DNA from 3 places in the Paenibacillus hamazuiensis genome. Region 3 is predicted to be linked to each of the others. Evidence: riboswitches for the same ligand, from Rfam matches in the RefSeq annotation. Region 3 holds a riboswitch; each other region holds the start of a gene.
The links. A riboswitch is a leader RNA that binds a small molecule or an ion and turns the genes downstream of it on or off. The one in region 3 is predicted to bind cyclic di-GMP.
Positions count from the first base shown of each region.

Region 1: it holds a riboswitch for cyclic di-GMP, as region 3 does, so the genes downstream of both, MYS68_RS12490 (GTP cyclohydrolase II) here and MYS68_RS02520 (transglutaminase-like domain-containing protein) in region 3, are expected to answer to the same signal.
Region 2: it holds a riboswitch for cyclic di-GMP, as region 3 does, so the genes downstream of both, MYS68_RS12790 (Spo0E family sporulation regulatory protein-aspartic acid phosphatase) here and MYS68_RS02520 (transglutaminase-like domain-containing protein) in region 3, are expected to answer to the same signal.

Region 1 is NZ_JALRMO010000001.1:2,851,942-2,861,780, reverse strand. Features, by position in the region: gene MYS68_RS12520 (polysaccharide deacetylase family protein) at 1-1,230, shown strand, start outside; gene MYS68_RS12515 (GNAT family N-acetyltransferase) at 1,282-1,896, shown strand; gene MYS68_RS12510 (polysaccharide lyase 6 family protein) at 2,000-4,312, shown strand; gene MYS68_RS12505 (DUF2087 domain-containing protein) at 4,472-5,077, shown strand; gene MYS68_RS12500 (hypothetical protein) at 5,258-6,388, shown strand; gene MYS68_RS12495 (aminoglycoside phosphotransferase family protein) at 6,514-7,377, shown strand; cyclic di-GMP riboswitch class I at 7,468-7,563, shown strand; gene MYS68_RS12490 (GTP cyclohydrolase II) at 7,786-8,541, shown strand; gene MYS68_RS38835 (zinc ribbon domain-containing protein) at 8,563-8,934, shown strand; gene MYS68_RS12480 (extracellular solute-binding protein) at 9,050-9,839, shown strand, end outside.
Region 2 is NZ_JALRMO010000001.1:2,915,988-2,925,826, forward strand. Features, by position in the region: gene MYS68_RS12765 (ABC transporter substrate-binding protein) at 1-1,319, opposite strand, end outside; gene MYS68_RS12770 (response regulator transcription factor) at 1,460-2,239, opposite strand; gene MYS68_RS12775 (sensor histidine kinase) at 2,252-4,063, opposite strand; gene MYS68_RS12780 (carbohydrate ABC transporter permease) at 4,082-4,924, opposite strand; gene MYS68_RS12785 (carbohydrate ABC transporter permease) at 4,942-5,928, opposite strand; gene MYS68_RS12790 (Spo0E family sporulation regulatory protein-aspartic acid phosphatase) at 6,115-6,324, opposite strand; cyclic di-GMP riboswitch class I at 6,463-6,520, opposite strand; gene MYS68_RS12795 (NHL repeat-containing protein) at 6,609-7,517, opposite strand; gene MYS68_RS12800 (helix-turn-helix transcriptional regulator) at 7,545-8,432, opposite strand; gene MYS68_RS12805 (phytanoyl-CoA dioxygenase family protein) at 8,622-9,449, shown strand; gene MYS68_RS12810 (sugar phosphate isomerase/epimerase family protein) at 9,596-9,839, opposite strand, start outside.
Region 3 is NZ_JALRMO010000001.1:618,582-628,420, reverse strand. Features, by position in the region: gene MYS68_RS02525 (collagen binding domain-containing protein) at 1-3,595, opposite strand, end outside; gene MYS68_RS02520 (transglutaminase-like domain-containing protein) at 3,845-4,645, opposite strand; cyclic di-GMP riboswitch class I at 4,660-4,750, opposite strand; gene MYS68_RS02515 (class D sortase) at 4,838-5,536, opposite strand; gene MYS68_RS02510 (NAD(P)/FAD-dependent oxidoreductase) at 5,712-6,890, opposite strand; gene MYS68_RS02505 (helical membrane plugin domain-containing protein) at 6,905-7,357, opposite strand; gene MYS68_RS02500 (sulfatase) at 7,572-9,074, opposite strand; gene MYS68_RS02495 (sulfatase family protein) at 9,071-9,839, opposite strand, start outside.

The DNA of each region.
Region 1 (9,839 bases), 2.2 Mb from region 3:
CCGGATCCGGAATACACACCCCGGCTGCTTGATTTGCTGGGGGAGCATCAAATTAAAGCGACGTTTTTTGTGCTCGGCTCGAAGGCGGAGCAGCATCCCGAGCTCATCGTGCGGATGCATGAAGAGGGGCACCTGGTCGGCGTACATAATTATGTGCATTGGGCGAACGCCCTGATGACGCCGAAGCGGGTCAGAAGGCAGATCGAACATTCCGTCAGCGTCATCGAACGCATCGTCGGAATTCGTCCCGTTCATTACCGGCCGCCGTGGGGGATCATCAACATCTTCGATTTTTTGCTGATGAAAAGATTCCGGATGATTATGTGGTCCATTATTGTCGGCGACTGGAGAAGCCGCGGAGGCAAAAGAAAAATCAAAATGAGGCTGCTATCCAAGCTGCGGCCAGGGGCCGTGATCGTACTGCATGACAGCGGACGGACGTTCGGCGCCGATCTGGACGCCCCGGTCTACATGCTTGAGGCGCTGCATGAATTTATCGGCGAAGCGCAGGCCAAAGGATACAACTTTGAACGGATAGACGAAAAGATTTCGCAGGACGAACGAAGCGGGCATGCGAAAATTGGGCTCACGAAACGGTTGTTCGCCTCCCTGTGGTTCAAATGGGATGAGCTTTTTCATCTGCTGTTCCGAATCAAGCAGGTGGACCCGGAAAATCCGTTCCTGTTTTACCGTACGGTCACGTACCGGGGAAAACCGATTCCGCTCGCGGACGGCGAGACGCTGGCAAGCGGCGACCGCGTGATCGAGCTGCATTTTAACAATAAAGTATTGCTGGCGATCGCCGCCGAAACCCGTTCGACTATGCAGCTTGCGGTGAAATTGATCCGCACCGTCAAAGAGGCATTGCCGCAAATTACGGCTAATTTGCTGAAAGACGCAGCCGAAGGACCGGTTAAGGCGGTTTATGGCATCACGATGATCCACCGCGGCGCCGAGCAGCTCGGATTTACGATTACCGATTTGCCGCGCGGATGGTTTTTATTCGCCTCCCGCATTTACCTGCGGGCGCTGCTGTATGCCATTCACCCGGATGGCAAAGCCAGGCTGCAGGCGCGGCCTGAACTTTTGACGCCGAAGATACTCGCGATCTCGACCAAAAAGCTGATATCCGCATTTCCCGCCCCCACCCCTGTGGCGGAGCTGCTCGCTGAAGATCCTGCCGTGACTTCCGCCGTTTCGTTCGAAAGCCAGTTTATTTCCAACCATTGATTAAACGTACGCAAGCCGGCGTATATTTTCGATGAATGCAGGTGAACCCGTTTGCTCGATAAAACACTGCCCTATTATCACGTTATCATGCTGCGTCAAGCAGGTTCATCCGTTCCGAAATTCGCGCTTCCCGCGGGCTTCAGGTTTTCATTGTTTACTCCAGGCAAGGAAGAGAAATGGGCGGAGATCGTTACCTCGGTCGGCGAATTTGAGCGCACTGCGGATGCATTGAAATATTTTGCAAGCGAATATTTGCCGTTCTCTCCGGAACTTGAACGACGGTTGCTGTTTATTGTTACGGAAAAGGGAGAAGAAGTCGCCGCAATTACCGGCTGGTGGAATTACACCGGCCGGCGGCGCGATCCTTCCATTCATTGGGTGGCCGTTAAGCCGGAGTATCAGGGATTCGGGCTCGGGAAGGCGCTCGTTGCCGAAGGGCTGCAAAGATTGCTGCATTTGGAAGGCGACCTGGACATTTACTTGCACACGCAAACGTGGAGTTATAAAGCGATCGGCATCTATTTGCAGGCAGGTTTTCGGATTATGCGGCAGGGAAGCTTCGGCACCTACAAAAACGAGTGCGCGCAGGCTCTGCCGGTATTAATAGAAAAATTATGTGGCGGCACGGAAAATAAAGAAAGCGCTATCACGAAATGGTTAATATAGTGCAACTACATCGGAGCTTTGTACATATTGAAGTATGCTATAATCGCCTCGAAACGCTTCCGGATTGAAGCAATCCCATATGTGGAAAGGCGGTTATGATGATTTGAAAAAAAATATGTTCAAAGTCCTTCAAATGGTTTGTATCGGCGTTCTTGCATTGCCTGCAGCCGGGTTGGCGGCGGGTTCGGGCAACGCAGAGCAGGGCAACTTTGTGAGCGCTTCCAACTCGACTTATGCGCCGGTTTCCGCAGCCGATACAGCTGATGCGGTTAGCGTTTCGAACGCATCGGAGCTTGCTGCGGCCATCGCCGCCGCGACGGCGGGCACGACGATTTTGCTCGAGGATGGCGAGTATGCGCAAAACAGCACGTTCAGCATCAGCGGTAAAAACGGCACCTCCGACAGCCCGATCACCATTGCTGCCAGACACGCGGGAAAGGCGGTCATTAGCGGGAAAGCCGGCTTCAATATCAGCAACTCGTCGTATGTCGTTATTCAAGGCATGAAATTTACCGGAACCGTTACGGCGGTAAATCTGAACAACTCGAACCACATTCGCGTTACCCGCAATACGTTCGCGCTGGCCAATATCAACAATCCGAGCGGGTTCAAATGGCTGCAGTTTTCAGGCTCGAACAGCCACCATAACCGGATCGATCGCAACGAGTTCGGACCGCGCGGCGATTTGGGGCAAATGATCGCTTTTCAAGGAACGGTGATGTCACAATACGACGTCATCGAGTACAATTATTTCCATGACGCGGCGCCGCAGACGGAGAACGGCGGGGAGACGATTCGCGTCGGTTTGTCCGGCTCCTCGATGAGCAGCGGTTTTACGACGATTCAGTACAATTTGTTCGTGAACTGCGACAGCGATGCCGAAATCATCAGCGTAAAGAGCGGAAACAACACGATCCGTTACAACACGTTCATCGATAACAAAGGCCAGGTTACCGCCCGTCACGGACATGCAAACAGCTATTACGGCAACTATTTTTTCCGTACCGGCGACAAACCGGGCGTCGGCGGCTTGCGTATTTATGCGAACGATCAGAAAATATACAACAATTACTTCGAAAATATTCCGGGCACGATTCATATCGACGGCGGCGATTACGATGCGGGGCCGGACGGCAAAAACTACGATTCGTCCGTACTGACCAAACATTGGCGGGTGTACCGCGCCCAGGTGTTCAACAACACGATCGTCGGCAGCTCTTCCGGTATTGTGATCGGCAAAAGCTATACGTACGCACCGGTGGACAGCATTGTGGCGAACAACATCGTCATCGGCAGCGGCGGGCCTCTGTATAACGAAATGAAAGAAACAAACACCGCCTTTTACGGAAACATCGGGTTCGGCGGCGGAACGCTCTCGAACGTTTCGCGAACCGCGGACGAGATCCGGGAGATCGATCCGCTGCTTGTCCAGGCGGACGGCGTGAGCAGGCTGACGGCGGGAAGCCCGGCTATCGACGCGTCGATGTGGAGCAGCCCGCTGCTCGTTGAAGATATGGACGGTCAGCCGCGCCAGGCAGCGGATACCGGTGCGGACGAATATTCGGGCGACCCGGTTCGTCGACGGCCGCTGACCGTCTCGGATGTCGGCCCCGGTTCCGTCATTGTCGTACAGTCGAAGGTGCAAGGAACGGAGCACAGCGGCTGGTACCGGTCGGACGTCAGCGTCGCACTCAGTCCGCTGAATACGGAGCCCGGCGTCGGGCGGGTCGAATACCGGACGGATGCGGAGGCCGCTTGGCAGGAGTATGCCGGCTCGCCGATCCGTTTGACGGAGGAAGGCACGCATACGCTGAGCTACCGTTACCTGAACGAAGACGGAATGGCCGAGTCGGAGAATGCGCAGACGTTCCGCATAGATAAATCGGCCCCGCTGGCGACCTTACTCGCGAACGGGCAGCAATTGGCAGACGGTGCAGTGTTCGCCGATACGGTGACGCTCGCGCTGCAGCTTCGGGCTTCGGACAATTTGTCCGGCATTGCGAACACGAGCTTTACGGTTGCGGGCGCTACCTACGCGTCGCAAGCCGCTCTGCCGCTTGCCGGGCTGCTCGGGGAGAGCCGCATTGACTTCAAGGCGGAGGACACTGCGGGCAACGTGAAGACGGGGGCAATTACGTTCAAGGTAACTCCGACTTGGGATACGTTATCTGCTTTGCTGGACGGCTATGTGACGACAGGGGCCGTTCGCGGTCCGCTCGTACCGCAGCTGATGGGCAGCCTGGATCAGGCTCGCCATCAAAACGACAAAGGCTCGGTGAAGCAGGCGGCGAAATTTCTGGACAATTTCGTCAAGCATTTGACCCGCGACGAAATGGCTGACAGCATCACGCCGGCGGCGCGCCAGGCGCTCCAAAACTATGCGGAAGCGCTGAAAAATCTTTGGGAGAACGCTTGAAGCCAGAAGCTTAAGGCCGATAAAGCCGATTTTTTTAAAAAAGCCTGTGCAAACAGGCTTTTTGTTTTGCCTATTTACAATCGTTTGTAATTAGATTATTATCTAATTAGATAAATACCAAATTCGATTATGATGAAATAATGAGGTGAACTATCCGTTATGCAATTGGATAAAGTCGTCAGCTACCATAAAGCACTGGCCGATCCGACGCGGATCCGATTTCTGATCCTTCTGGCGGAAGGCGAAATGAACGGCCAGATTTTGGCGGAAAAATTATGCATATCTCCAGCAACCGTCACGCATCATGCCGCCAAGCTTCGCGAAGCGAGCCTGATAAACGAACGGCGCGATAAAAACACGATTTATTTTTCGCTGAATCACTACTTCCTTAAAAGCAGCTCGGCGGCTACGGTCGAGTTGATTTACAAAAACGTTAGCGCGCCAGGAGGTCCCGAAGCGATGGATGAGAAAAACAAACGGTTAAAGGATTCCGTTCTGAAAAATTTTTTTACAGCGGAGGGCAAATTAAAGCATGTTCCCGTCCAGCTTAAGAAAAAGCTGATCGTCCTGGAACATGTCGTCTCCCAACTGGACAAGGGCCGAAAATATACGGAGAAAGAAATCAACGACTTCATCAAACGGTTTCATGACGACTTCGCGACGATACGCAGGGAGTTTATCATGCATCAATTCATGTTCAGGGAGAATGAAGTATACGAGTTGAACCCACCGGAGCTGTGGGCCAAGTGGGAGACGTTGTCGTGACGCTGCTCTGACACATTTTGAACTCGGGGCTTTAGAAAACGAAAACATCGGGAGACTGCAAAGTTTTACAAACTTTGTGAGCTCCCTTTTTAATTTCTAATAAATGGTTTGATTGGTATAATGGAAGGGGAAGTTGTCGGATTGTGACCGGTGTTGGACGTAAAATCGAGGGGATTAAGAATGATTGAAATTTATCATGGTGTTCCAGACGAAGTAAAAGAAGCTGCAAATGCTCACTTGGAATCTTTTATCCACTTTTATATGGACATTCAAAAGGATCTGGATGAAAATTTTGATGACCTGTATTCGGATATATTTCCGGAACTGGTCTATTTTAGCAGGAAAGCAAAGTGTATAAAGGCTGTTGAGGAATTGTTTTATTGGACGAGAGACGATTTTATACATACATTAACTCCATTGCACGAGTATGCTCTGTATAACATTATCGAGTATTGCGAAGAAGCCGATGAAGAATTCTGGAAAGAAAATAATGAAGCGTTGTTTTTTAAACATACGGATACCAATGAAGCCATTTTTGAAAATTTCGTTGACGAGGATGAGGATTGGAGCCTTGAAGACATAAACCGTTTTAAGTTTGATTTTTTTTATAATAATTGTTTTCAGGATGTTGATTTTTTGGATGTCGCCTTATACTACTCTTGCTTTAAAACGATGACAGATACCCAATTTAAACAACTTAGAATTAATTTACATACTTATACTGATTTGATGCCCACTGATATAGAGGAAGAATTTCTGAGACTGTCAAAAACCAAAAATTCAAAAGACGATAATTTTGAGCGGACAGTCCGGGAAGGAATAAAATATTTTCAACACTCGATTATGAATCGTGGTATTTACAAATTACTTTGGGATAACGAGCAGGAACCAAGGGATGAAGCGTCGGTTCAAAACCTGTTTTTTGGTATTTCCTTTGTTTTTTTTAGTTTAAATAATATTAATATATCTCGTGAAGCAAACACAGGAAGAGGACCTGTAGATTTTAAATTAAGCAGGGGATCGAATGAAAGATTATTGATCGAAGTGAAGCTGGCAAGAAATAAAAAGTTAAAGCACGGGATTGAAAAGCAGCTATGCCAATATATGATTTCTGAACAAATAAAAGTGGCTGTATACATGGTAGTTATATATCTGGAATCGGAAATGGCTTTCGTTGAACCATTAAAAGAAATTATTGAGAAATGTAATGAAATGTACGATCTTAAGCTAAAGCTGGAAATTATTAATGCCTGTAAAAATAAGCCTTCCGCTTCAAAATTACCGGAAGATTATGACGTTTTTCAATTATGATTTTTGGACTGAGCAGCATCGATTACAAACTAAGGAAAAAACTTCAAAACGACGAAAGAATCATAGAAAGACTAGACATTCTAATCAATGATAGCAGAAGGAAAGATTGAGGTGGATTTTGTGCCATGAACCCGATCAGCGGCATCCGTTGGAAAGAAAAAAGCCGGGTTGTTGATGTGCTGCTCTCGTCAAGCGACTCAATTGAAGCAATCCCTTTGGCTCCCGGCCTCGAGGCTGAAGTGACAAGAATTCGTCTAAAAGGAGCCGACTATGTGCTCAAAGTATGGAACCGGTCATCGAAGCCCAGTATCGAGAATCAGTACAAGCTGCTGCAGGCATTATTTGACCGGGGGTTATCGGTATCGGAACCTTTGGGGTGGGGACTGGATAACAATAATAACCAGGTATTGTTAACAAGTTTTGACGGCGAACCAGTAAGGAAAGTGAACAAGTCGTTATTTGCTCAAATTGCGAAAATATTGACCGGCATTCACAAGTTCCCGCTTGAAGATTTGGACGAAAGCATCGTTCGAAAATACGACTTTGTAACTTATTTTTATCCGCGAGTGGAAGAACATAAAGATATACATCCCTTGCTCCTTCAACTCGTTAAGCAAAGCCAAATGAAACAGGATAAATTGATTCATGGAGATTTTAATTTAGGCAATATTTTGGAAACCGCAGGAAGGTATACCGTAATTGACTGGACGAATGGACAAATGGGCGATCCGAGGTACGATCTGGCTTGGTCGATCGTTTTGATCACCGTGTTTGTGAGTGAAAGAAACGGCTCGATTTACCGTTCGGCCCTGTTGGCGGCAACTCGATATGAAGCGGATGAACTGGAATTATTCGAAGCAATGGCTTGTCTGAGATGGGTCTTGCTGCACAGAATGTTTAATCTGATCAAAGGAAAAGAAACCGCGGCAAGAGTAAGAAACATGTTGAAAAAAAACATCTACTTGAATGAAAGCTTTCTTGGATTGTGACTCTGGCTTCCAAGTAAATATTGGATGAATTTTGGGGATGACCCTTGTAATTTCAGGTATTGTAGTTTATATTTAGTTTGTGTTTTGGAGAAATCGAACAGGCAAAGCTAGTGAAAATTAGCGACGCAAAGCTACAGGGGCTAAGGGATTGCAGGTGCTGCAGTCCGATGCCAGCCAGTTGCCGTATCGTTTGGAGAATCCCGGAAGGACCGTCTCTGCGGTCTCTTCGTGATGTTTTATATCTCCATCCCTGTCGTCGGCAACGATGGCGGGGATTTTTTTGTCGCAAATATCGTTGATCGCAAAGTTTTTTTGTTTTAAGAGCATGGGTCAGCACATAGTGAAACGGGTCCGTCACGATTTTGCGGAAGCAAACAGCAGCCATCTTATACAAGGAGCGGAACGTTGATGCAAACAAGCCTAGTCAGAGAAATGCTGGCGGACAAGATGACCATTTTAACGCAGCCGGGAGCTTCGGATATCGCTTTGGTCGGTCCGGTTCAGCTTCCCGTTCAGCTCGAAGATAGGGAAATCACCTTTCAATGGTACACTTGGTTAAACACGGAAAAAACCGATGTGCAAAAGGAAGACCTGCTCGACATGCTGCCGAAGGCGGAGCTTGCTTCATTTCAGCAATCCTCCGTGCTTGTTTTCGGAGATTTCTCCCATTCGCAGCAGGCGCTTGTCCGGATGCACAGCATTTGCCATACGGGGGACATTTTCGGGAGCAAGCGCTGCGACTGCGGTTACCAGCTGCAGCGCGCCCTGCGTATGATCGCGGACAATGGCAGCGGCGCTCTTTTTTATTTAGCCGACCACGAGGGACGCGGAATCGGGCTTTTTGCCAAATCACTGGCATACTTGCTGCAGGAAGAAGGCTTCGATACAGTGGAAGCGAATCACGGTCTCGGCTTTGCGGACGATCAACGTTCTTATGACGAAGCCATCCGCGTGCTTCGGGGGTTACGTTCAAAGCCGGTCACTTTGATCACAAACAATCCGAAAAAATTGGAATCGCTGCGGGAGCAGGGCTTGTCGACCGATCGTCATATTTCGATATGGGGCAGTATATCCAAGCATAACGTTCGCTATTTGGCGACGAAAATCGCAAAATCCGGCCATTTAACCACCGGAATGATGATTCAAAATATCGAGCGAGGATAATCCAAAACGGAGGGACGGCTTATGATTCAATGCCCGTGGTTCTCTTGCGAAGTCGAACTCGTCGATAATATTTGTCCGGAGTGCAAACACGAGGTTTTGCCCGAACATGTTCAACCAAAAACGAATTCTGTCGATCAGGCAATTATGCATGCCAGCATCGAAGAAATCATCATGAACAAGTTCCGGTGCTCGAAATGCAACCACAATGAATGTTTAACCAAAGAAGTTTCCATGAGCGGAACAGGGTTGAGCAAAATTTTTGATATTGAGTATAACCATTTTTTATTTGTGTCTTGTACGAATTGCGGTTTTGTCGAGGTGTATAATCCCGATGTGCTGAGAGGACATACATCGGGAAGGTTGGGAACGATCATGGACCTTTTATTCGGATGATAGGCGAGGAAATGAAGAATAGACAACAATTTCTTAATATCCGCTAACGAAACCGCCGCCCTCCCTTGGTACAATATGTTGAAAGCGCTTTTACGAAGAAGGGGAGGGAAATGTCATGTCATGGCGGAAGACGGTTTCTTGGTCGCTGTCCGTCGCTGCTGCGGTTTCTTTGGCCGGCTGCGGGGGTGGAGGCGGCGTTTCTCAAGGGGATCAGGGGGTGAAGTCGGGGGATGTGAAGGATTTGGCTTCAAGCAACGAGCCTGTCACAATCACCTTTTACCGTCCGAATAATGCGACAACCGAAGACGAATTCAACAAGTTGATGGGCGATGCGATAAAAGCGAAGTTTCCTAACGTTACGCCGAAGTTTATTCCTTACGATAAAAACGTCGGGATCGACGGTGTGATAACATCGGGCAATGATATCGATATTATGCTGCTGTCCATCGCCTTTTTGCCGCAATTTCCGAACTACAAGCTTCAAATGGACCACACCGATCTGATCAAAAAATACAACTTCGATTTGAACCGGCTGGAACCGACGATGGTGGAGTATATGAAAAACTTCAGCAGCGGGGGCATGTATGCGCTGCCGATTTTCACCACGGCGGAGACGCTCATCTATAACAAGGACCTATTCGACAAATTCGGCGTTCCTTATCCGAAGGACGGCATGACGTGGGACGAAACGTATGAGCTGGCGAAGAAAATGACGCGCGTGGAGGGAGGGACGCAGTACTACGGTCTGATGATGTCGACCAGCCATATGATGCGGACCAACCAGCTTGGACTGCCTTATGTCGATATTAAAACGAATACTCCGCAAATCGCGACCGATTCGTTCCGCAGGCTGATTGAAAATTATACGCGGTTTTACATGGTGCCCGGAGCGGAGCTGAAGGACA
Region 2 (9,839 bases), 2.3 Mb from region 3:
TTAAAGCTCGGCTTGATCTTCGGCTGCCCCATTCCGCCGATCTCCACCAAAACCTTCGTCGCCTCGGGGTTGCGGACCGCCGGATCCGGACGAAGACGCAGCACGTCTTTATGCAGCTTGGCGAACACTTCGTATTCGGGGTACGGATATTTCGATTTGTCCGCGTTCAGCTTCTCGATCGGCGAAAGCCCGACGCCGCTTTTCATGAAGCCTTCGTAAAACAGCTCGGAGGCGAGTCCTTCCTCGATGAACTTTCCAACCGCTTCCGGGTATTTCGTGCTTGCCGAGACCATAAAGCCGCCGTTATTCGCCAGCGTATGATGCATGATCATCGGCTCTCCGGCCGGCGTCGGCAGCGCCGCCATCCCGTACTTGGCATCCGGCGTATCCCGCTTGATCAGCCACATTCTCCATCGCCCGTCGAACAGAAACGCCGCTTTGCCTTGACCGAACAGCGCACCGGCCTCCGGATGCTTCAGGTTGTATGAGGATGGCAAAATGCTGCCGTCTTTTTTCAAATCCAAAATCAATTTGACCGAATCGGAAATCGCCTTGGAATCGTACGTGTAGGTTCCGGTCTTGTAGTTGAAGCCGCCCGATTCCAAATTGTTGATGCCCGCCGCAAAACCGGTCACGGTGTTGGTGGCGTAGCCGTTTTCCGCCAGCGCGAACACGACGCCGAAGACGTCTCCCTTGCCTTTTTCCGTGACGGTTTTGGCCATGCTCCTCAGCTCATCCCACGTTTTCGGCGGCTTATCCGGATCGAGCCCGGCATTTTTCAGCACGTCCTTGTTGTAGTACAGCAGTTGATTCAGCTGCGGCCCGAATATCGGCCACGTGTACGTTTTGCCGCCAATCACGTTGACCCCTTCGGCGAACGCCCCGTTGTAGAACTGCTTCCTCCACGCATCCGAAACGATGCCGTCGAGCGGCCGAATCCATTTCGAGGAGAGCACCTGCTGGAAGTCGATGTTTTGCGGCAGGTTGAAAATATCCGGCAAATCGTTTGATGTCACGGCCGCCTGTATCGCGGTGTTGTACTCGGCCCACGGCATGTACTTCATTTCCACGCGGATTTTGCCTTTGTTTTTCTCGTTGAACGCCTTGACCATCATCTGCCCTGGGCTCTCGTCGCCCTTCATGAAATCATGCGGCCCCCATACCCGGATCACCGCTTCTTTCTCCCCCAGCTTCCCTGCGCTTCCCGACTCGCTGCCGGGCTTTCCGTCGCCGCTTCCTCCGGTACAGCCGGCAAGCGCCGCGGATGCGAGCATGAATGCCGCCAGCGCGGAAGCCGTCGCTTTTCTGCTAGATGCCATTGGTAACTCCCCCTCAACCATCGCGTTCGCCTGCCTCGGATTTTAAGGACGCGCCCTCCGCTTTGCAGGCTGTGCCCTCATTGTAACCGCTGTCATCCGTCGCCAAAAGAATCGATTTTTTACTTTCGAGTGTCGATTTCTTACCCGAGGGCAGTTTCGTTGGTTCCTCGTCGAAATTCGCTGGGCGTCACGCCAACCTCCCTTTTGAACTGCTTGCTGAAATGCTTTTCGTCCCAATACCCCGATAAACGGGCGACCTCGGCCACATGCAGCTCCGGTCTCCCGATAAGCAGCTTTTTCGCCGCCTCCATGCGGATTTCCGTCAAATACTGCACGTACCCTTTCCCGGTTTCCTGCTTGAAAATGCGGCTGAGGTACGACGGATTGAAACCCGTCAGATCGGAAATGACGGAGATGGATAAGTCCTCCATATACTTCAGCTGTGCTTGCTCCTTCATCATCCGCACGATTTGCGCACCGCTGCGGAGCTCTTCCTGGCGGAAAGGCTCCTCCTTCGGCTTCTGGCCGTGGGAATACTCTCCCTCCTCTTCGAGTCTCTGCGCCAGCTTGCCGAGCACTCCGGAAATTTCCTGACGGTTCACCGGCTTCAGCAAATAATCGAACACGCCGTAGCGAATCGCCGTTTTCGCATAGTCGAACTCGTTATGCCCCGAAATGATCACAACCGGCTGGCGGTACCCTTCCTCCCGCATCCGGCGGAGCATTTCCAGTCCGTCCATGCCCGGCATGCATATATCGGCCACCACAACATCCACCTGACGTTCCTGCAGCGCGGCAAGGCCGTCCAGACCGTTTTCCGCCGTCCGCACGACCCTGAATTGCTCGTTTGTTTTGTGAATGATATGGACCATGCCCTCGCACATCCACGATTCGTCATCGACGACGAGCACGTTGTACATGACGCTCCCTCCTCACGCCGTCCCCATCGGGATCCCGATTTCCACCACTGTGCCTTGGCCTAACCTGCTGTTCAGATGAATTTTTCCTCTTTCTTCGTAATGCAAATGAAGCCGCTGGCGAACGTTAAGCAGTCCGATATGGTCCTTCATTCGGCGCTCCAAAAGACCGGGACGGGTTAACTGCCCGTTCAGTTCGGCGAGTCTCTCCTCCGTCATGCCGACTCCATCGTCGACAATACGGATAATGAGGTTCTCCTCACGGGAAAAAATATGGACCCAGATGTTGCCTTCTCCTATTTTGCGACTAAGCCCATGGTTGACGCAGTTTTCCACGATCGGCTGCACCGTTAGCTTGACAACATGCGCGCTCATCAGCTCATCCGGAACCTCAAGATGAAACCGGATCCGTTCGCGGAAGCGGATGCCGATAATTTTCATATAGGCGCCAACGTGCTCCAGCTCCTCGTGCAAGGTCGCATAATGGTTCGGGCTTATGCTGTATTTGAACATCGTGGCCAGGCAGCCGCTGATCACGGAGATTTCCTCCACCTCGTTAATTTCCCCGATGCAGGCGATCGTGTTCAGCGTGTTGTACAAAAAATGCGGATTGATTTGCGCCTGCAGCGCCTTCAGTTCCGCTTCCTTGTGCAGCATATCCAGCTTGTATTCCCGCAGCTTGGACAAATAAATCTCCTCGCGCATCCGTTCGAGCTCGCTCACCATGCGGTTGAACCTTTTGCCGAGGCGGCCGATTTCGTCGCGGCTCCACCGCTCCGCCGTGGTGGTAAAATTGCCGCTTTCCACCTTGCGCATGTTGTCCTCGAGCCTTTTGAGCGGACGGGTGATCACCCGCGAAAGAACAACCGACAAAATGGCGATCAGCACCGCAGCCAGCAGAAGAATGACATACAGCGTATAACGCACGTTTTGAATGCCCCCGGCGATTTCCTCGAAAGGGACGACACCGACAATTTTCCAGCCGGTCGCCGGCGAGGTAAAAAAGCTGACCATCGTTTTCACCCCGTTATACGGGAGGATAAGATGGCCGCTTTCGCTCTGTAGTCCTTCGACAAATTCGGGCAGAGCGATAAGGCCCTCGGGAAATTTGCCCCCTTGGCTGACCCGTTTCCCGTCCGGCGTCATCAGAAACACGTATCCCGTTTTGCCGAGCTGGATGTTTTGCGTCATAAAAGCGATGACGTCGGGCTGAAAATTGATCAGCAGCGTGCCTCTGTCCAGATTGCGGTTCACGTCGAAAATCCGCCCGGCATAGCTCACCACCGGCTGCCGATCGACATAATCCTGCTCCCGCGCGGGATACAGGCGAAACTGCTTGTTATTTTTGATTTCCCGATACCAGCTCTGCGAGGAAAAATCGTACTTCGTCTGCACGATCCGGTTTTCGGAGTTCGCATAGACCGCAAGACCATGATCGTTGATAATGTAAATTCCCGCGAGGAAGCTGCGCAGATTCGCGATCGACCAAAGCATTTTGCGGATTTCTCCGTAGGTTTGAATCGTAAACAGGTCGTCGCTCAGCTCCTGCAAATCCATAAAATTGATCGTCGCTTCGGCGAAGCGGACCATATTTGCCATCCGTTCCGTTTCCTGGATAAAAGAGCCGAGCCTGCTGTCCACCTGCTTGAGTATTTCCGCGGTATTGACCGCAAGCTCTTCCTCAAGAACCTTGGAAGCGCTTTTATGAAAGGCGAAAGCCGACATGAGCAGCGGAATCAGGCTGGCCAGACAAAAGGCGAGGAACAGCTTTTTGACGACGCTGGCATCCTTGAGCGCCAGAAGCAGCTTTTCTCCAAGCCTCAGCATAGCCGGACACCCGCCCCGTTATCCTTTGACCGAACCTGCAATTCCTTCCACGAAATATCGCTGGAAGAAGAGAAAAATCGCGATGATCGGCAGCAGCGAGATGCTGGCCGCCGCCGCCATCCCCGTGTAATCGATGCTGTGCTCTCCGACGAATTGATACATCCCCACTCCCAACGTACGCAGGTTTTCCTTGCCTAAAGTAAATACTAATGGAATGAGGAAGGAATTCCAAGTCCACATAAACTGCATGATGGCGGTAGTGGCGATAATCGGTTTGGACAGCGGCAGCATGATCTGCACGAAGGTGCGGAGAAACCCGCAGCCGTCCATTTCGGCCGACTCTTCAAGTTCCTTGGGCAGCCCGCGGAAATGGGTCATGAACAGCAGGATGAACAGCACGTGCGCCCCGCCGGATTCGGCCAAAATGACGCCGAGCAGCGTGTTGTTCAGGCCGATCGCATTGATGAGCGAATATACCGGAATGATCGTAAATCCTTTCGGCATAAACATCGTCGCCGTCACTGCGGAAACGAATAAGATGCGACCTTTAAACTGATAACGGCCGAGCGCGTAGCCGGTCAGCGAGCAAAGCAGGACAACCAAGGCTACCGTGGACAACGTAACGATGACCGTGTTGAAAAAATACGTCGAGAAATGAGCCGTCTTCCAGGCGCGCGCATAGTTCTCGAACTGCAGCTTTTGCGGCAGCAGCGACAACCCTCCCGTCAAGTATTCCGAATTCGTCTTGAGCGATGAGGCGACCATCCATATGAACGGATAAATCCAGACGATCCCGACTGCGATCAAGCCCGCGTGCGTTAGCGCCTTCGGCAGCCCGCGATATATTCCCTGCAGATGCATGAGCTTCTCCCCCTATGTCAATGTCCTTGCGATGACTTGCCACCGGTCATTTTGACCAATGCGCCGAGTAGCAGCGAGATGAACAGCACCGCAATGCCGTAAAAAATGCCCGCCGCCGAAGCAAACCCGACTCTCGCTTCCCCGGCGCTCGAGAAGGCGTAGCGGTAAATGTACAGATCGACCATATCCGTAGCAAAGGCCGGTCCGCCCTCGGTCATCGCCTTGACCAGATCGAAGACGTGCAGCGCGTTAACGGCCGATAGAAGCACGATGACGCTTCCCACCGGAAGAAGCAGCGGCACCGTAATGTAGCGGAACTGATGCAGGCTGTTTGCTCCGTCCACGCGGGCCGCCTCATAAATTTCCTTCGGCAGCGACTGCAGCCCGGCCAGCCAATAGATCATTTTCATCCCGAAGCTTTTCCATATTCCTACCACGATAACGATCAGCAGCGCCGTATCGATGGAGCCGATCCAGTCGACCGGCTTGTCGAGCAAGCCCAGCTTGATCAGCACCTCGTTGACAAGCCCCTTGTAGGCGCCGAAAATAAACCGCATCACCAGCCCCACCACCGCCGTAGTCGTCACGACCGGCAGAAAAAAGATCGCCCGGTAAGCGGCGGAACCTTTAAGCCATGAGGAATTGAGAACGATCGCGAGGATAAGCGCGAGCGGCACCTGCACGCAAACTAACGAGACCATAAAAACAAAGTTGTTTTTGAACGCGTTCCAAAAAACCGGGTCGTACACCGTCTCCACAAAATTGCCAAACCCGACAAATTCCTCAAGCGGCCCGTATCCGTTCCAGCGGTAAAAGCTGTAAACGTAGCTCATCGCGATCGGATAAAGCGTGAATACAAGAAACATCAAAAGCTGCGGCAAAATAAACAAATAACACCAAAACGCTTTCCGTCTTCGAAAGCTGCCCATGGAGCGGGACGCCGTTGCCGGTTTTGCGGTCTGTGCAGCATTTCCCGCTTTATTCCCCCAAGTCGCAGGATTCAACGTTCTTCACCTCCTGTTTGTCATAGCTACATTGTAACCGCTCTCAATTAAGGCCGAAAGAATCGCGTTTTTACAATGCGGTGTGTTTTTTTTACTTTAAACCGCAGTTGCCGGACAAAAAAGAAAGAAGCCTGATTTCTCAGACTTCTATTCCAGACAATGTTCCGCTATGCGTACCTTTTAGCTTTACCGATGCTCCAAGACAGCGTGCGCCTGCAATCGCTGCTTGAGCTGCGACCGGCTGAGCCGGTTCAGCCTTTTGTCCAAAATTTGGCTGAGCTTAAGCAGGACAGGGTCACGAAAGTTTCCGCACTGCTCGTATCGGTCGATTATGCATTGTTTTAAAGCTTTGATTTCCGCCATCAGCAAATACATTCGGAGCGATTCGGACAACATAACACTGCCTCCTTTGCATGATTCGCATAAATCGGCGGAGGATGCTCGATTCGGCAGCTGGCTGGCATTGTTAGCTTGAACCCCCAAAAAGCGAAGATCAACTTTGCTGCTGGAGATAATGTCTTATGGGGGTCCCTTAACGTTAGCCCCTGTAGCTTTGCGCCGCCATTTTTCAATGGCTTTGCCCTTTCGACGATTTAAGCGATAATATAATTCTACAAAAATAATAACATATTTTTACTAGTAAGCGCTATCATTTTTCTGAATTTTCGAAAATATTTTATTTACATTCGTTTCAACTTCGTCACCCTCCCGTCCGAAATCCATTCGGACACATACACATCGCCTTTGGAATCTACACAAATCCCGTGGGGCGAGCTGAACTTATCCGGCCGGAAATACGATTTCTGCAAATTCGGCCAGCCCGTCTGGCGGAAAGCTTCCGGATCTTCGCCCAAGTGGGCGATCAGCCTGTCGCCGCCGTCCAAAATCGTGACTCTGCTGTGAAGATCCGGAATATACGTTTCCCCGCCGCGGAAGTAAAAGCTGCACGGCATATCTAAATCGTCCGTGACAAACCTTTTGTGTACGCCGTCCAAGGTAAAAACCTGAATCCGGTTATTGCCGCGGTCCGCGACATAAAGCTCGGGTTCTTTCCCCCGGAGACATACGGATACGCCGTGCGGACACGACATTTGGCCCGGCTCCGATCCTTTGCCGCCCCACGATTGGATGCGTTCGCCCCGTCGGTCGTATCGGTGAACCCACGATTGTCCGTATCCGTCGGCCACGTAAATATCGCCGTTCGGCGCCACGGCGACGTCGGTCGGAACGAATCTGCGCTCCGTATCATACACTCCTTCCATTTCCGGCGTACCGATCCGCAGCACTTCTTTGCCGTCCAGCGTCGTTTTGACCACAATCCCCAGCTTTGTATCGGTCAAATATAAATAAGCTTCGTCCGCCTCCTCGTGCAGGAGACATCCGTGGGCTCCCGGAAACTCTCCCCAGCCGGACAAATAACGACCTTCGCGGTCAAATTTCATCAAAGACGGAGCCCCTGTGTGAAATAGGTACACGTTGTCCTCGGAATCGACAACTATTCCGTGGGTATAGCCGAATGACGCATGTTCCGGCAGCCGTGCCCAGCCGTTTACGACTTCATACTGAAACTCGCCTTGACCGATTTTCATTTGCATCTGACCTCCAAATTTTTATGGTTACAGCTCGACGCTTTGCTGTCTGAATTCTGACGGGGTAAGTCCGGTCACCGATTTGAAGTTGCGGCTGAAATAATGAATGCTCGTATAGCCCAGTTTCTCGGCCACCTCTTCGACCGTTTCCGCTTCAAGCAGCAGCTGCTTCGCCTTCCGTATGCGCTCGAGAACGAGGTAATGCTTGGGCGAATGTCCGACCGTTTCCCGAAACAGCGCAGCGAAATAAGTCGGATGATAGCCGCACATGCCGGCCAGCTCTTCCGTTTTCCAGCTGATGTACGGATGCTTCCGTATCGCCTCCAGGGCCGGAGCAATTTTTCTCCTGTCGGCCGAAGTCTGCAGCCCGCTGATCTGATGGCGAACGATCACGACGAGCAGTTGGGTCAACAGCGCCCGCAGCGTGGACGCGTATCCGATCTCCTCCAACCGGTATTCGCGCACCACCTGCATGAACAGCCCTTCCAGATTCGGGATCGCAAACCGGTGAGGGATGGCGATATCCCCGTATTCGTTTACTTGAACAAAATAAGCGGCTGCGGGCGTGGACAAGTCTTCGAACCGGCAATTGACGATTCCCGGAACAGGGTGTACCGGCTCCGGCGACTCCCTGTCCCAGTTAAAGTGGATGCTTGCGAACATGAACGGATCGGACTCCGACGACATCAGCCGGTGCGGACTGCCTGAGCCGTAAAAAACGCAGTCTCCGGCGGTTAGAAGAAACCGCTCGGGGCCGAGCGCAAGCTCCGCCTGTCCGGAGATGACGTACAGCAGCTGGCAGTCGGGTATGATGCGCGGTCCCCACTCCTGCCTCGGCGAAGTGCTCATGCGGTTGGCAAAATTGACGGTGGGCCTGAGCGCGGAAAGCGGCCCGACATGGACATGACTCTGCATGTTCTCAGCTCCTTTGTTCACATCCTTCCATATTATAGCAGACAATTTATGCAAAAAGCGTTGCAGCAGACAACTTGTGTGAAAAGTGCAACTTATGTTGCGAAAGCTCTAACGACAATGAACCGGATTTCCTGCTATTCTCAAATTGTAAGTCTTACCGAAACCTAACCTTCGGAAAGGATGATTGCCATGTTGACCGACGAGCAAATAAAAGAATTTGACGAGAACGGTTTTCTTAAAGGCGATGTCGTTCTCAGCGACGAAGAGGTGGAGCGTCTGCGTGAGGATCTGGATTTGGTGATTGCCGGCAAATCCGTAAAACAGCCGGTGCTTAACCGCAATTTGCTGGATGGCGGCGCCGATTACGGAATGTCCATCACAAGCCGCGAAACCGTCGTACAGATCGTGAACATATGGATGGCCAGCGACGCCTTCTTCCAACACGCCTGCAACCCGCGCATTTGCGAAGAAATCGCCCAGCTGATGCGGACCGATACGGTGCGCATATGGCACGACCAGGTGCAATATAAGCCGCCGATTACAGGGGGGCCGACGAAATGGCACCAGGACCACCCGCTCTGGCCGATTATCCAACCTGCCGATCTGGTCAGCGCCTGGGTCGCTCTGGACGACGCGACCATCGAAAACGGCTGCATGTGGATGGTGCCGGGCAGCCACAAGTGGGGCGATCAGCAAAAGTATTTGGCGAGCACGCCCGACTTCAAGCCGTACCACCAAGCGCCGCACCTGCTGCCGGAAGGCGCCGTGGTGGAAGCGGTGCCGTTCGAAATTAAAAAAGGCCAGGTCGGTTACCACCACAGCCTGACCTGGCACGGCAGCCCGCACAACCGCTCCGAGCGAAAACGCCGGGCCATCGCCGTTCATTACATGCCGGGTCACACCCGGTACGTGCCGACCGGCAAACATCCGATGGAAGCCCATGTGCACGTGCCGGCCGGCGAGATATTGCAAGGCGACGAGTTCCCGGTCACTTATCAGGCGTACCGGGTAAAGTAGTGAGGAGGTTTGATCCGATTAGGGAGGATTAGCGGATTTCCCGTCCGCTTCCTCCCTCTTGCACTCTCCCCTCACGTTTTCCCATGTTGCATTTCAGCCGTTCCCCGTTTTCGTTGCCCCTCACAAGCCGCCCCAATGCAGCTCGTTCACCCCAGTGCCTCCCGATCGTATGCCAGCACGCGGTCGCGAATTTCGCAAAAGTTGCCGGCGTTCACGTACTCCAGGATAAAAGGCACACCTTCCGTATGCCGGTGATACAGCTGCAAAAAAAGCGGCCAATTGATGTCTCCGTCGCCTACAGCCCGGCCATACGCGTCGTTCACCTTCCGGTCCTTGCCGTGGAAGTAGGCGATATGCGGAGCCAGGTAGCGGAACATATCCTCCTCCGAG
Region 3 (9,839 bases):
GCAATCTTCTTCTCAGAACGACTCCCAGTAAAATCAAGACACAGCCGATAATTTCAACATACAAGCTGCTGGCTTCCCCTGTCTGAGGAAGAGTCTCTTGTTGTTCTATCTCTTCGACAGGTACAGTTCCAAGCGGAACTTCCGGCACATCGACGTCAATAAGGGTTTCCGTTTCGCTGCCCGGTTGTGTGCCGGCGGGTGGAGCGCCTTCCGGCGGCAATTCCGTGTCGACTTCAATAAAAGTATCCTGTCCCGGTTCCGGGGCCGGCGACGGCTTCGGTGCTTCACCCGCTGCCGGTGCGGCCGGCGGAATCGGTGTCCCCCCGCCCCCCGTCGGCGTTGTGCCGGACGGCGATGTCGATGGCGTCGACGTGTCGCCGCCATCCGACGACGAGTCCGGCGCCGTTGACGGCGGCGTCACCGGCGGCGTCACTGGCGGCGTTACCGGCGGCGTCACCGGCGGCGTTACCGGCGGTGTCACCGGCGGTGTCACTGGCGGCGTCACCGGCGGTGTCACTGGCGGTGTTACCGGCGGCGTTACCGGCGGTGTCACCGGCGGTGTTACCGGCGGCGTTACCGGCGGCGTTACCGGCGGTGTCACTGGCGGCGTTACCGGCGGCGTTACCGGCGGTGTCACCGGCGGCGTTGCTATCCTGGTGTTCGGTACGGACAAAGTAAATCCGGCTGTAGAATCGATCTTGACCGAATGCTCGGTTGGGTCAGGCAAATAACCGTCCGGAGCTGCCGTTTCTTTTATGACGTAATCTCCAAGAGGCAGTTGTTTAAATACCGCGATTCCGGTTGAATCAGTTGTAAGGGTGCTTATCAACAAATCCGACGAACCGGACTTTCGGTACAACTCGAAGGTCGCCCCGCTTAGCAGAAGGCTGCTGTCGGCCGAGTCCACTTTTTTCACCGTGAGCGAGCCTCTTATGCCGCTGCCCGTGCCGGAACCGCTTGATACGCCGACCACGATGTTTTTCGTCGTTTCCTTGGTCACCGCGATAACATTGTTACCGCTAAAGCCGACTTTATTCGAGACGGATTCTTTGTCGTTCGCAACAATCAGAGACTGGTACTGCAAAATATAAGCGGACCTGATCTCGCTTGCAAAACGCAACTCGAAGCTCGTCTTCCCATCATCGTCCGTCTTGAACTCGACCGTATAGTCCGTCCCTTTAACCAGTTCCGTTCCCCGGGTCACATTTCCGTTCGCGGCCACCGCCGCGGCAAACAAATGAAAGGAATCCGGCAGCAAAAGCTGGTTTTGAGAAGGCGTGTCGATGAGTTTGGCATCGGCTACCGTGGATTGTCCGCGGTTGATATAGACGGTCCAATCGATTTTGTCGCCGTTTTGCGCACCGTTTTTGTTAACATACTCTCCCCCGTTGGGGATGTTAACCGAACCTGTCAGGTTCTTGGAAACGGGTCGCGTTCCGTCAAACAGCTTGGCCGTATTGCTGATCTTGCTGTCAATCAACCGCCCGTCCAGGCTCGCTTTAAATTCGATTAAATACGGGTCGGAAATTGGCTTCAGGAACGTCACGACCAGCTTGTTGTCGCCGTTCACCGTGTAGCTGTAGTAAGTGCTGTCCACGACCGTACCTTGGGACGGATTTCCGTTCGCCGGGATAATCATGTTGTACAGTACGAGGGAGCCGCCGACAAACGTTTGCCCCGCTTCCAGCGAATCCTCCACAACGGCGTTATCCAGAGATTTGCCGTTGTAGTTCACTCCGATCGTCCAAGTCAGCTGCTTCGCAGCGGCATTGTAGGTGCCGTGTTTGAACCCGTTATTTTTCTCTTCATCCCTAGGGATAAACTTGGACGTTACCGTTTTGGTGCGTTTTACAGATGAACTGTCGGTCCAATCGACAACGGCTTCGTTGACGAAATCCGTCGTGCTGCCCTCCGGTCTGATCCAATCCTGGTTAAATTCCGTTTTGTAGCTGATCGACACCGGTCCGGAAAGATCATTGTTAAATGCAATCGTAAAACCTTCCTCCACCGGAACGCTGCTATCCGGAATGTAATCTGCCGGACTGCTCAATTTCCCCGTCCCATCCGTAATCACCAAAGTGTCGGGAAGCCATTTCATCCCTCCGTTAGGGAACCTGTCCGTAAGCGTAACGCCGCTCATCGGCTGGCTGTCGCCGTTTAACACAATGTTCCAGGTTACCGTTTTGGCTTTGTAATCAACTCCGTAGACGCTTTTGACGACAACCGCCTGAGTGATATCACGGGTGGCGGTACCGCTTCCTCCACTTGCGGAGGTAACCTTGTTCGTAATTTTTGCGTCATCGATGACCCGGCCGACCGCGCGGGTTTGGTAAATGATTTCGTACGCAGAGGTTACGGCATGGTTGAATTGCAGCTTGAAGCCGTCCTTGCCCGCAGCGTTTTCCGGAGTCACCGTGTATTGGCCGGCGGGACCCTCGGTCAGCTCGCCGCCCCGCGTCTCTTTGCCGGACGCGTCCAGCGTAATCGGATAAACATGAAGCGAACCCGCAACCAATTGCTGCGTATCGTTGAACAAATCGGTTAAGACCGCATCCGTTTGCGCTATCGTCTTTTCGTTGTAATTGTATTTGACGGACCAACCGACGGTTTGCGTCTTCGAATCATAATCGGTTGTTGACTTGGCCAACGCGCTTCCGTACTGAACGTTAACGGTAGCCGTTGCACTCGCCGGCGTTTTGTTACTGCCTGCGAATGTTGCCGTATTGATAAACGAGACTTTATCCATATCGTTGATCGGCGTCGTAAACCGGATGCGGTATGCATTCTGCATAGGGTCGTCCTTAAAGCTGACTTTCAGCAAATTTCCGGTCGTATCCACCGTATAACGATCGGGTGTCACAGGCGCGCCTTGGCTTACCGTTCCGTCCAGATTCACATTCAATTGATAAACGGCCACTGTGACCGGCGCCGAAAGCCCGGCCGGAATCGGATCCGTTACCACCGCGTTTTGCACGGAATCCAGCATCTTGTTCACGTCGACGGACCAATTGATATTTTTGGCATTAAAGCCATCGGGTGCGCCGCTTTTATCTATCGTCGATACCGCGTTTGGCTTGAATCGAAGCGTAAACACCTGATCGCCGCCGTGGACCGGAATGACGATTGTCTGGGTGGTGCTTCCCGTTATTTGCTTAACGTCGAATTGCGTGTTGAAAGTGAGAATGCCATGAACGTAGGAATGCGATTCGATGTAGTCGTTAAAAGTCATCGCGACCCGATGATCGGCTGCAGTTACCTGAAACGTTCCGACATCGTCGTCATCGATTTTCAACAGACCTCCAAAATCGTTAAACAATAAAAATTGCTGCGGCAGCGAAAACGTAAATGTATCCCCCGCACGGTAGCCATGACCGTTTGGCAGCGACCACGCGTAGTCGAGCCGTACCTTGGAGCCCTGCTCGTAAACGTTGTCCGTTACTACCTGACCTTGGCTGTCGTAGACCGCCATCGTCACGCTGGTCAAAATGTTTTCCGGAATAGCCGAAGCTCGGGCCACAGCCAAGCCGAATCCGTTCAAAACTTGCATTAAAATCATAAGTGCGACCAGCATTGTGCTGATCTTTCTCTTTAGCATTTGCTTCTCAACGCCTCTCCTTCTCCTCTTCGTCCCATTTTTTTCTCGGTCTAGTTGCCTTATTTAAGATACCGATTGTTCCGGTCATGTCCGTTTTTCCATCCGTCCCCCTCCTTCTGCATAAAATTGGATTTTTAAGGCCCCTGTAGCATTCTAAAATATGGATCTGAACTTTTTCTAAACAACGCAAAAAAACCGCCTCGAAACAAAGGCGGGTATCGGTATTCGGGATGTTTGACAAGCGGCGTATCAATATATTTTGCTGACGGTATAATCCTTCGCATCTTTTACCAACGGAGTCTCTTGTCCGTTTTGCAGTCGGACGGCGTCATATGTAGTATCGATGGTGATCCACTCGCCGCTCTCTTTCAAAAAAACTTGATTCCAAGCGTGGTATGTATCGGGCGCTTCGTTGGCATACCCCATAACGAGACGGGTCGGAATGTCGACACTTCTCGCCATTGCGGCAAAAGTTGCCGCAAAATCGTAACAAATACCTTTCGAAGCATCGTAAATTTCGTCGAGCTGAGGGAGATAACCGGCATCCACGCCGCTCGCTTTCTCGTAATCATATGTAAAATGCTTGGTAATATAAGCATAGATTGCGGCAACTTTGTCTTTGTCCGACCCGCCGCCGGCAGTTAATGCCTTGGCTTCGACGACCGGTTTCGATTCCGGCTTCCAATCGATCATCGGGATAGATTGTAAAAATACGGCATTTTCGTTATCCAGCTTTAAATCCAAGCTTTCCTGCGCGATGACTTTATATTTGCTGCCTTCCGCCGCCTCCGCAATCAGAACGCTGTAGCTGCCGTTTCCAAGCTGCAGCGGATAACGTCCGCCTTTGACCAGCGCATAATCATATTTAACGCTCCCTTTGGCAATGCGGACTATCGCTTTCGCGTCTTTATTGTCGGGATAGTTCACCGTAATGATTCCTTGACCCAGAGAGCTTTTGTCGATGACCGCCGAAGCGGCTTCTATGCCTTGCGGCGCAGCGATCAGTAAGAACAACGCCGACAACACGGTTACGAGAGCCCTGGAAAGCATAAAAAAACTCTCCTTTCGGTAACTGGCTGCCATCACAGCACGAATGCTGCGGAAGGCCCTGTAGCTTTGCGTCTTTGGCTTTCGCCAAATTTGCCTTTATCGGTGGAAAGAACCGAAATCATATATGAATGATGAAGAAACTTGTCTTATTTTGTAATGTACCACATATTCAAAGCTTTGACCAGAAAAAAATTATTTCCCGTCTTCAATCAATTTTCCTTTGACCGCAATTCGGTGGGTCGGGTTTTCCATAGGGTGGCAGGTGATCAAGGTAATCTCCCGGTCTTTGCCGTTTCCTTTCAACACCCAAACCTCCTTCGGCAAAACGTACAGTTTTTCTTCAACTTTGTAACGGTAATTGCGGCCGCCTGCGTCCACCTCGACGATATCTCCCGCCTCGACCTCGTCCAATCTGTTGAAGTTTTTTCCGTAGGTCAGATTCCTGTGCCCGGCGATCGCATAGTTGCCGACAGCTCCCGGTCTTCCGGTATTCTCGATGCTGGCAACGGAGATTTTCATATTTTTTGCCGTCGCCCCTTTGAGGATCGGCAGCTTCAAATTAATCTTGTCTATGACCAGAACGCCCTCCACGTTTTCGTCCGCAACCGGGGTTTGAACCGGAATCGGAGCTGCAGGTTGTTCCGCGCGCAAAGGCATAAGCGGAGCGCCGGAGAGCAAGCGTTCTTCGGGCACGGGCGCAGCGGAGACATCGGGCGCCGGCCCCGTCTCCGGCTCCGTTCGATCGAGAAGCAGCAGGTTACTTTCCCACTGCGCCAAAATTTTTTGCTGCAGGTAGCTCTCATAGCGGTCGTTCACCGTAGGATAAGCGAGCAGACCGATGCCAAGGATCATGCATGCGGCCGGAATCATTTTCTTTATCGTTGCACGCAACCTGCCTCTACCTCTCATGCTCTAATTTGTTTCGGTATTATTCGTTCCATTCCCTTTTGCGGGCCGGACCTCCGTTTTCTACCGGAAGCGAAAAACCCGGGATCTTCACTTTTTTCATAGTGTCGTCTCCCGGGTCCAAAAATAAGCATTCAATTCCGTCTTGTTGCGAACAGGTTTAATAAGCGAGCGAGAACAGCCCGTTGATGTGCGACAAATACCGCACGTTGCTCGCTTCCTTCATCAGCGATGCCGGCGTGCCTTTCAGGCGCAGCTGGCTCCCGCCGATCGTGCCGATCGCGTCCTTGCGTCCAAGGCTGGCGAGCGTTCCCGAGAATACCGGCTTAAACTCCTTCAAAGGCAGCCCTTTGAATTCGGCGTACAGGTTGTAGCCGACGGTTTCGCCCATCTGCCATGCGATCTGCGCGCTTGGCGGATACGGGCGGCCTTCCGGACTCATCACGACGGCGCTGTCGCCGGCCAGGAAAACATCCGGATGCGAGGTCGACTTCAGGCCTGCCGTCACGGTGGCGCGGCCGCGGTTGTTCTCGATGCCGGAAGCGGCTACCACGCTGTTGCCCGTGACGCCGCCGGTCCATACGAGCGTGTTCGTCTCGATCGACGTGCCGTCCTTCAAAATGACATTGCGGCCCTGCACTTCCGTTACGGCCACGCCGGTCAAAATTTTGACGCCGCGTTTTGTAAGCGATGCATGTGCGCGCTCCACAAGCTCCGGCGCAAAACCCGGAAGAATGGCAGGGCCCGCTTCCACGCAGTAAAGCGAAATGTCATCAAAGTTAACACCTTTTTGAATGCACAGCTCCGGAAGCGTATCGACCATTTCCCCGATCAGCTCGATGCCGGTCAAACCGCCTCCGCCGATCACGAAGGTTGCATCCGCTTTGTTGCCGGATTCGCGGTACGCGTCGAGACGTGCGGCCACATGGGCGCGCACGCGGTTTGCTTCCTCCACCGACTTCAGCGTCATGCTGCTTTCCTGAAGACCGGGAATGCCGAAAAACGCCGTTTCGCTGCCGAGCGCGATGACGAGCTTGTCATACGCCGTAGTCAAACCGCTGGCAAGACGCACCTGCTTGCCGTTCAGATCGATGCTCTCTACAGAATCCACCATCAGCTCAACCTGCTTGCCCTTGAGCAGCTTGCCGAGCGGCAGCGCGACATTGCCTTCGCTCACGCCGCCGACCGCGAGCCGGTGCAGCTCGGTAACAATTTGGTGGGAAGGCGTCTTATTGATCAAGGTGATCGCCGCATCCTCGGATTTGATGTATTTCCGTGCCGTCAGGGCGGTAAGCAATCCGCCGTAGCCGCCTCCCAAAATGACAATGTGCTTCGCCATGAGTAATGTCCCCCTTATCTCTTTTTCTCCGCCAAAACATCAAGGAATGCCTGGGTGAAACGCAGCGTCTTCTGCATCTGCGGATCCTTCAGCATTTTAAGCAATCCGAAAACGCCGATCGTCGGCGCGTTTTCCGCCTCGGCGCGGTCGTTCGCTTCGATTGCGGCGACGGCAATGCCCTTCGCCTTGTCCTGTATCGGCTTAACGAACTCTTCGAAGCCGTGCTTCAAATCGTCGATGAAGACGCGGTCGTTTGCCACCGTTTTAACCAGATCGTACGCCTGCGTCAGCGTATTCACCATCTCCGTGATTTTGGGTAAATTGTTGACAAGCTCGGTCAGCGATTGCTGAACCTCGGGCTTCAGCAATTGGTCCATAATGGCCATATCAAGCTTCTGGGTCGTGGTTGCCGCCGTCTCTGCGACCGCAGTCTGTACTTCTTGCACTTGTCCTTCAGTTGGGGACATGACTTGACTCCTCCTTTTTCCTGTGAGCATTCCTGACTCTGGTTGTGATTTATTTCACATATCAAACCTTAACTTAGCTAGTTTATACCGATTTTCTCCATCTTGCAAGTAACTTTTTTGTGAAAATTGCAACCGCAGAATAGGGAAATTATGGTAATGAGGAAAGTGAAAAAAACAATGCAACACGAAGTCGCATTGTTAAAAAGCACTCCCTTTACGAAAGTCCCAGCCGCTCGTACTGCTCCTTTGGCGCGTCGTGCTCCATAAGCGCCTCACGCAGCAGCGCCGTCATTCGGCGTTCGGCTTCTTCATCCCGAAGGGGACGGCTCTGCCCGGCATCCTCGCGAATGTCGAAGAGCAGATGCTGCCGGATATATTCGCCGTTCACATGAAAGGATTGCGTCCGATCCTTCATCTTCACGTTATCTCCGGGTATTTTATATACGGGGAAACCGGTCCACGAAAGGAACGGGCCCATCTCGATCCGTCCCGGGTCCGCAATATGGTCGGTCCCGTAATAATGACCGATCGTTGTCGGCATCGCGGTGTACAAATAGATCGGCGAATTGTCTTCGTGAACCGAAGCGCGGAAGTATGTATACTCCCCATCCGTCACGTTGACGTTTTTGCCGAAGTATCCGTATAGGGCGCATTCCCGGATGGAGAATACCTCCTCGCGGATGAGCGGCAGCCACGACTTGCCGTGCAGCTTGTTTCGGCAGCGGCTTACGTCCACCCCGTAATGGTCAAGCAAGGTCGGGAACAGGTCGACGTTTTGCGTCAATGCGTCCAGCCGCTTGCCGGCATGCAGATCTCCCGGCATGTGAACCATTAGCGGAATGCGAACGATCTCGTTGTAAGCGGGCATCACATTTTTCGCCATAAAGCGGTGTTCGCCCAGCATATATCCGTGGTCGGAGGTGAACACGATCATCGTATCTTCCCACAGCCCGTACCGGTCCAACGCATCGAGCAGCCTGCCCACCCAGCGGTCGGTCATGGTCAGAAGCGCCGCATACCGCTTGCGGATATGCTTCAAGGCGCCGTCCGGCACATTGACCCGCCCGTATTCAGGCCAGTAGTAGGAAGGGCCGTCGTAGTCGTCCCCATACTCCTGCAAATAACTGTCCGGCAGATCGAACGGCTCATGCGGATCGAAAGCTTCCACCCACAGAAGAAAGTCGTCCGCGTCGCGGTTGTTGTCCAGCCAGCGGATCGCCGATTGGATCGTCAAAGGCGAGGAGTAGTCCTCTTCCGACCGAAACTGCGTCCTGTTCAGCTCATATTGCGGAACGAATTTGCCGAGATGATGCTCGGGACGTTCCCCCTGCTTCACCCGCGACACCCAGGGATCGCTTTCCTGCCCGCGGATAAAGTCCCACGTGTCAAATTGCTGGCAATAGTTTTCTCCACCGACCCGAAAATAATGATAATGATCCGTTGAAATATGGGAGTAAATCCCATGGTTTCTTAACACCTCGGGCAGCGTCTGGTCAAACGGTTCGATTGGTCCCCAGTTTCGCTCCAAAAATCCCAAGCGGCCCGTAAGCATATCCCGGCGGGCGGGCATGCAGGGGAGCGAGCCTGCCCAATGGTTTGTGAAGACGACCGAACGGGCCGCGAGCCGGTCTATATTCGGGGTTGATATGCCGGACGCTCCATAAGCGCTTAAATAATGGCGGTTCACCGAGTCGAGCAGAAGCACGATCGCTTTCATGCCGTTCCTCCTCTCCGCAGCGGCACGGCCCCGTTCAGCAAAGGATCTTCCGTGTCGCGCATCCACTTCTCCAACACGTCGGCTAGCTCCCTCATCGTTTCCCGATAGGCCTCATTGTGAGCCAGATTCACCCGCTCGGCCGGATCCAGATACAGATCGAACAGCATCTCCTGCGGTTTTTCCGTACGAAGAAACCCGTTGTCCAGCAAAAAAGAACGATAGCCGCTCGTATCGAGATTCGGCGTCAAATACGCCGTTTCTCCGTAATTGCGGATATATTTATATCTGTCGCTGCGAACGCAGCGCATCGGCTCGTACTCCACATGGTGGTTGATTTCCGCAAACGCGTACGGGCGGACGGATTCCGCCCTCCCCTCCAGCAGCGGCAGCAAGGAGCAGCCCTGCAGCCACTGCGGCGCCGCCAATCCGGTCATCTCGCAGATCGTCGGGAACAGGTCCAGATGCGATACCATCGCATCGACCGCCTCGCCTTTCCGGTGCCGCTGCGGGGTTCTCATGATCAACGATACACCGATGCCGGCATCAAACAGACTGCATTTCATCTGCGGGAACGGCAACCCGTGGTCGGTTGTAAAAATAACGAGCGTCTCATCGGCAATCCCCGCATCTTCGATCGCCTGCAAAACGATGCCCGCGCACCGGTCGGCCGCTTCCGCGGAGGTCAAATATTCGGCCCACAGCCGGCGGTTGGCCTCATTGTCGTGCATCAAGGACGGCGGCATCAAATAAGCCGTCTCCAACGAA